DNA from 2 places in the Romboutsia sp. 1001713B170131_170501_G6 genome. Region 2 is predicted to be linked to the other one. Evidence: riboswitches for the same ligand, from Rfam matches in the RefSeq annotation. Region 2 holds a riboswitch; the other holds the start of a gene.
The links. Region 2 has a riboswitch for glycine ahead of I4U89_RS02190 (alanine/glycine:cation symporter family protein). Riboswitches for the same ligand answer to the same signal wherever they lie in the genome.
Positions count from the first base shown of each region.

Region 1: another riboswitch for glycine. It lies ahead of I4U89_RS15965 (GrdX family protein); the one in region 2 lies ahead of I4U89_RS02190 (alanine/glycine:cation symporter family protein).

Region 1 covers NZ_JADPFC010000001.1:247,782-251,564, forward strand. The annotation lists gene I4U89_RS01225 (M3 family oligoendopeptidase) at 1-1,080, shown strand, start outside; glycine riboswitch at 1,192-1,302, shown strand; gene I4U89_RS15965 (GrdX family protein) at 1,401-1,766, shown strand; gene trxB (thioredoxin-disulfide reductase) at 1,853-2,818, shown strand; gene trxA (thioredoxin TrxA) at 2,839-3,156, shown strand; gene I4U89_RS01245 (glycine/sarcosine/betaine reductase component B subunit) at 3,274-3,783, shown strand, end outside.
Region 2 covers NZ_JADPFC010000001.1:446,782-450,564, forward strand. The annotation lists gene I4U89_RS02185 (lipoate--protein ligase) at 1-602, shown strand, start outside; gene I4U89_RS02190 (alanine/glycine:cation symporter family protein) at 691-2,061, opposite strand; glycine riboswitch at 2,287-2,374, opposite strand; gene tlp (small acid-soluble spore protein Tlp) at 2,677-2,904, shown strand; gene I4U89_RS02200 (XRE family transcriptional regulator) at 2,983-3,417, opposite strand.

The DNA of each region.
Region 1 (3,783 bases), 200 kb from region 2:
ATGGCTATAAAACTTGGTTTTGACAACTTTGTAGAATTAGGATATATAAGAATGATGAGAACTGATTACAATAAAGACATGGTTAAAAACTTTAGAAAACAAGTTTTAGATTATATAGTTCCTGTTGCAAATAGTCTTTACGAAAGACAGGCAAAAAGAATAGGAGTAGATATGCTTACATATGTAGATGAGAATCTAGAGTTTTTAAGTGGAAATGCTACACCTAAGGGAAGTGATGAGTACATAATAGAAAATGGAAGAAAAATGTACTCTGAATTATCAAATGAAACTAAAGAATTCTTTGATTTCATGCTAGAGAATGAACTTATGGACTTAGTGACTAAAAAAGGAAAGGCAGCAGGAGGATACTGTACATATATACCAAATTACAAATCACCTTTTATATTCTCTAACTTTAATCAAACATTAGATGATATAGACGTATTAACTCATGAAGCAGGTCATGCTTTTCAGCTTTATATGTCAACTTGGATTGAAATGCCAGAAATAAATTTCCCAACTTATGAAAGTTGTGAAATACACTCTATGAGTATGGAATTTATAACTTGGCCTTGGATGGAACTATTCTTCAAAGAAGATACAGAAAAATATAAATTTACTCATTTATCATCAGCTATTAAGTTTATACCATATGGAATAGTAGTAGATGAATTCCAACACCATATATATGAAAAGCCTAATATGACTAAAGAAGAAAGAAAAAATATTTGGAGAGAATTAGAGAAAAAATATTTACCACATAGAACATTTGAAGATAATGATTTCTTAGAAAAGGGAACTTGGTGGTTTAAGCAAGGGCATATATTTAAAAATCCATTTTATTATATAGATTATACACTAGCCCAAATATGTGCATTACAGTTTTGGAAAAAAATGAGGGTAGATAGAATTAACGGATGGGAAAATTATCTAGACATATGTAGAGTTGGAGGAACAAAGTCATTTTTAGAAATAGTAAAAATAGGTGATTTAAAATCTCCATTTGAAGATGGATGTGTAGAAAGTGTTATAGATGTTATTAAAAATTATTTAGATAGTATAGATGATAAAGCTTTGTAATATATATAAATTGTAAAAATATGTAGCAATATTTATAGAAAATTATATTGAAATTTAAATTGAAAGTTTCTATACTTAACTTAGAAAGTATAAAAAAATTAAATAGTCCGGTTGAAGGATATAGGAGACTACTTCTAAAAAAGAAGTGACCGAAGGTACAAGTTTGATTAAATCCCAATTTAATCAAATGAAATTCTCAGGTAAAAATACTATATTCAGATGGAACTCTGAAGATTATATCAACAGAGAAAACAAATGGGATTTGTTTTCTCTGTTTTTTATTAAATAGATTTAAAAAGGGGAGGATTTTTATAATAATAATAACCAATAATCCTATTGTCAAAAACAAAATAAAGCATAAAGATGTAAAATATATAAAGGACACATATTTAGAAGTTTTAAAAGAAAGCAGAAATCTAATTCACAAAGGTTACAAACTTTTATCACATCCAATTTATTCCAGTATAAAGCCAAATGAAACTCCATACAGAAGTATAATATTAAAAAAATCAAACAAGTTAGATACAAATTCAGTACTATTAATTGAAGAAGCAATATACATTTCTAATAAATTTCAAAATAATAAACAAACACCTAATTGGACAGATAATGTAATGGATGACTTTAGAGTTATAGACTTAGATATTTTAAGTAATACATTAGAAAGAATTCAATATATATTATAGAAATTAAAAATAATGTTTGTATGTATCAAAATAATAAAATATCTATTTATAGAAATGTTAAAAAAATAACTATAAAGGAGGAATTTATGGGAGATATATATGATTTAATAATAATAGGTTCAGGGCCTGCAGGGCTTTCGGCAGGACTTTATGGTGCAAGAGCAAAGTTAAAAACTCTTATACTTGAAAAAGGAAAAACTGGAGGGCAAATAGTAACAACTCATGATGTTGCTAATTATCCAGGTTCAATAGAAAATGCTAGTGGACCTAAGTTAATAGCAAGAATGGTTGAACAATGTAAAAGCTTTGGAGCAGAAATGAAGAAAGATAACATAATAGATGTAGATTTAGAGTCTGAGATAAAAGTATTAAAAGGTGAAAAATGTGAATATAGAGGAAAGGCTGTAATAATTGCAACAGGTTCTACACCTAGAAAGCTTGGAGTTAAAGGAGAAAAAGAATTAACAGGTAAAGGAGTATCATATTGTGCAACATGTGATGGAGATTTCTTTACAGATTTAGAAGTATTTGCAATAGGTGGAGGAAATAGCGCAGTTGAAGAAGGTATGTTTTTAACAAAGTTTGCCAGAAAGGTAACTATAGTTAATAGAAATGAGAAATTAACTTGTGCTAAATCAATAGCAGAAAAAGCAAAAAATACTCCTAATATAGAATTTATGCATAATACAACTGTAAAAGAATTACATGGTGATGGGATATTAGAAAAAGTTGTATTTGAAAATATTCTAACAGGTGAGTTAAGTGAATATGAAGCAGATGAAGAAGATGGAACAATGGGTGTATTTGTATTCATAGGACTAAAACCAGAAACAGAAATATTTAGAGATAAAATAGATATAGACCAAAGTGGCTATATAATAACAGATGAAGATATGAGAACTAATATAGAAGGGGTATTTGCAGCAGGAGATTGTAGAGTTAAAGCTTTAAGACAGGTAGTAACAGCTACTAATGATGGAGCTATAGCTACAATAAGTGCTGAAAAATATATAGAAAGTAAAGAATGGAATTTAGCAAAATTAACTATTTAAATATAAAGGGGGAAGTTTGAATGATAATTTTAGATAAAAATACATTTGAAGAAGAAGTTTTAAAACATGAAGGTATAGTTGTTGTAGATTTTTGGAGTGAAGGATGTGAACCCTGCAAAGCACTTCTTCCAGAGGTTGAAGAACTAGAAAGTAATTATAAAGATCATTTTAAATTCTGTAAGTTAGATACAACAAAAGCTAGAAGATTAGCTATAAAAGAAAAGGTACTAGGACTTCCAACAATAGCTATATACAAAGATGGTAAAAAAATAGATGAAGTTACAAAGGATGATGCAACTAAAATTAATATAGAAGAAATGATAAAGAAATACCTTTAATATTTATATAAAATAGTTATTTACAACTAACTTAATACTTATTAAAAATTAGATGTTAAGTTAGTTGAGGAATATAAATTTTAGTTTTTAAAACTTAGATAATTAGGGGGTGCAAGTATGCGTCTTGAGTTAGGTAAAATCTTTATAAGAGATATTCAGTTTGGTGAAGTAACTGAAGTTAAGGATGCTACACTATACATCAATAAAGAAGATATGCTTAAAGAAATTGGTGGAGACGAACATATAAAGTCTATAGATATAGAATTAGCTCGTCCAGGTGAAAGTGTAAGAATAATACCAGTAAAAGATGTTATAGAGCCAAGAGTTAAAGTTGAAGGTAAGGGAGGAATATTTCCAGGAATAATATCTAAGGTTGAAACTGTTGGAAGTGGAAAAACTCATGCACTTTATGGGTGTGCTGTTGTTACTACTGGTAAAATAGTAGGATTTCAAGAAGGTATTATAGATATGACAGGACCTGGTGCAAAGTATTGTCCTTTCTCAAATCTTAACAATGTAGTTATTATAGCAGAGCCTGTAGATGGATTAAAGCAACATGACCATGAAAAAGCTGTTAGAATGATAGGATTTAAAGCAGCAACATATTTAGGAGAAACTGCTAGAAAT
Region 2 (3,783 bases):
ATGGTAAAAAATTTTCTGGTAATGCACAATGTGTTAAAAATGGATGCAAATTACATCACGGTTCTATATTATTTGATACTAATATAGAAGAGATGGTAAGAAGTATAACTGTAGCTGAGGATAAGATAATATCTAAAGGGATAAAATCAGTTAAAGATAGAGTTGTAAATCTTAAAAATTATTTAAGTGAAGATATGGATAGTATAAAGTTTAAATATATAATGCTAGAGAGCTTACTTAAAGAATCTAGTGGAGTTTATAATTTAACAAAAGAAGATATAAAAAGAGTAGAAGAAATAGCTAAAGAAAAATTTGAAACTTGGGAATGGAACTACGGAAAATCTCCTAAATTTGAGATTGTTAAAGGAAAAAGATTAGATGGTGGGAAAGTAGAGTTTAGGATTAATGTAGATAAAGGTATAATAAAAGAATGTAAAATAAATGGAGACTTTTTTGGAGAAGGCGAAATAGAGGATATATCAAATTTACTATGTGGATGTAGATATAATAAAGAAGATATATTAAATATATTAGAAAACATTGATATAAATAAGTATTTCTATAGAGTGAATAAAGATGAGCTTATAGAATGTATAATATAAGCTCATATATAATAATAGTATAAAACCTGTATCATTGTTTATTGATACAGGTTTTATATTTAAAATATAAGTTATTAATATAATTTATTTATATATTAATGGCATAAGAATCTTCTTTTTTTAATTTTAAATAATTCATATAGATATTAGTTTCAGCTATAACTACAGGAGTAAGATAAATTAGAGCTATAAGGTTAGGTATAGCCATAAGAGCATTAACAATATCTGCAATTATCCAAACCATTTCTAGTTTTAAAAATGATCCAATAAGTATCATTAAAACAAAGACAACTCTGTAAGCATTTATAAACTTAATACCAAATAAAAATTCAAAACATCTTTCTCCATAATAACACCAACCAAGTATAGTAGTAAAAGCAAATAAACTTAAACTAATAGTTAAAAATAAAGGTCCAATATGTGGAAGAACACTTTCAAATGCACTTTGAGTCATAAGAGCGCCATTTAAATCTCCTTTCCATACACCAGACAATATAAGAGAAAATCCAGTAAGATAACAGATTATCAGACTATCTATAAATGTCCCAGTCATAGATATAAGACCTTGTTCAGCTGGGTGGTTAGTTTTAGCAGCAGCTGCTGCAATTGGAGCACTACCAAGTCCAGATTCATTAGAAAATACACCACGAGCAATACCATTTCTAATAGCCATAGAAACACTAGCTCCCATAAATCCACCTACAGAAGAGATAGGCGTAAAAGCACTTTTTAGTATTAAGATAAATGTAGATGGTATTTTATTAAATGAGCCTAAAATAATTAAAAAGCACATTAGTATATATACAAAAGACATAAATGGAACTACTGTAGATGCTACTTTTGAAATATTTTTAATACCTCCAAATATAACTAAGGCTACAATTAATGTTAATATAATTCCAGTTATTTTAGGATTAATTCCAAAACTTCCATTAATAGAATCAGTTATAGAATTAACTTGAGTAAATGTACCTATACCTAAAAGAGCAACTAAAATACCACTTATAGCAAAGAAAATAGCAAGAGGTTTATACTTAGATCCCATACCATTTACTATATAGTACATAGGACCACCAGAAATTTCGCCTTTTTCATTTTTAGTTCTATACTTTATAGCAAGCACTCCTTCAGCATATTTAGTAGCCATTCCAAAAAATGCTGCAACCCACATCCAAAATAATGCACCAGGACCTCCTATTTTTATAGCAGTAGCAACACCAACTATATTTCCAGTACCAACTGTAGCAGCAAGAGCAGTACATAAAGCACTAAAGCTTGAAATATCACCACTACCACTATTTTCTGATTTAAATATTAATTTTAAAGCAGTAGGCAATTTAGTTATTTGTAAAAATCTAAGTTTAAAAGTAAATAATATACCAGTACCAACTAATAGTATTAGTAAAGGTGGCCCCCATATAAATGAGTTGATTTGAGATAAAACATCAATTAAATTCATAAAAATACACTCCTTATATATTCGCTTACTTTTTAAGCGAAGTGAATTTTATGCCTTAATAAATCAATAAAGGAAAATGAATTAATTGACAGGAAGATAAGATATTTAGAAATTTTTAATTTTCTAAATAATAAGAATAATAATTGCTTGAATAAAAAAAGCCAAGTCTTAAGACTTAGCTCTGGATAAACTACAACTATAAAACTATACAAAAAGTAAGTATAGCACATAATCCCTGTCCTTTTGCCTGAGAGATTGAGCAAAATTGCCTTGCCCCTTCGGCGCCTATATAGGTCTCTCCAGAGTTCCCTAAGCTTTACAGTCCTACTTATAAAAGTACCTGAGAGTGCGACTCCTTCGGTGTGCCTAAATGACAACTCTTCTATAAAGCTTCAATCGGGTATTGATTTGTTATTGCATTTTTTATAATAGTACAAAAAAAAGTAAGAAATGTCAAATTAAAAAATCAAAATTAAGGATTTTATCTACATAAACTAGATATTTAAAGCCTTAATAAAATTTCTATAATATATATTTTTGCCTTAAGCAAACTAGAATAAAAATATATTTATTGAACAATATAATTAATGAAAATTAATTAAAAGGAGATATAAAATGAAACCAAATCCAGATGATAGAAGAGACAATGTTGAGAAAATACAATGTAATATAAATCATACTCTCCAAAATATTAGATTAACAAATGATATGATTGAAAAAGTAGATAATCCTAACGAAAGAAAAAAATTAGAGGAAAAAAATAAAAGAAGAGAAGAATCTCTTAATAATATGCGTAGTGAAATAAAAGAAGAAGCTAATGTAAATAAAAATGAGTTTAAATAATTAAAAATACAATTTAATTTTAAATATAAAAAAAGGTAATAAGTATGTAACAACATAAATTTATTACCTTTTTAAATCTTAATCATCTAAGCAAGCCAAATTCCTATCGTATAAGAGTTCATCTAATTTTAGAATACCAATTCCTTTGTTTACACCAAATATAATCACAGCATCTCTTAAATTTTTAGAATATAGTTCACCGCAATCGGCAAGTCTTAAGGCTTTATTAGTTTCTTTAATATCTAGATTTGCTCCTATACAAAGTTTTATAACTTTATCGCGACTAGGCTTTTTGCTTCCATTTAAAATTTGATATCCATAAGTTCTATCTATACAAGCATTTTTTATAAGCTCACTTTTAGTAATTTGTTTATGTTTTAAAATATCTTCAAAAAATGTTTTAAATTCTAAGCCTTTATATTTATCATAGATATCTACTAGATATTCATCTAAGCAACTTTCATCTTTTATATTTTTTAAAACACTCATTAACTCTATTGTTTCATTATTCAAGCTATTACCTCCAATTTATATAGAAGATTGTTTCATATAAAGTTGTTTTTTTACAACTATAGTATTTTTTCTTTTAAATAAATTATATAAATAATTATAATAAATACCAGGTGTTATTATACCATTTATTTCTATTAAATCTAAACCTATAGAGCAAATTATAGTATCTGCGAGCCTTACACAATTTGAAGTGAGAGTAAAGTATGTTTTAAAATATCCAGATTTGAATTTATAAAGTTTACAGTTAGTATCTAAAAACATTATATCTGCTTCATCAGTATACTCTTTAAATGGGTCTTTATTTGCATCACAATCCCAGTGAATACAGTTATTTTTAATAGATGATATTTTATCTTTAATAGCATT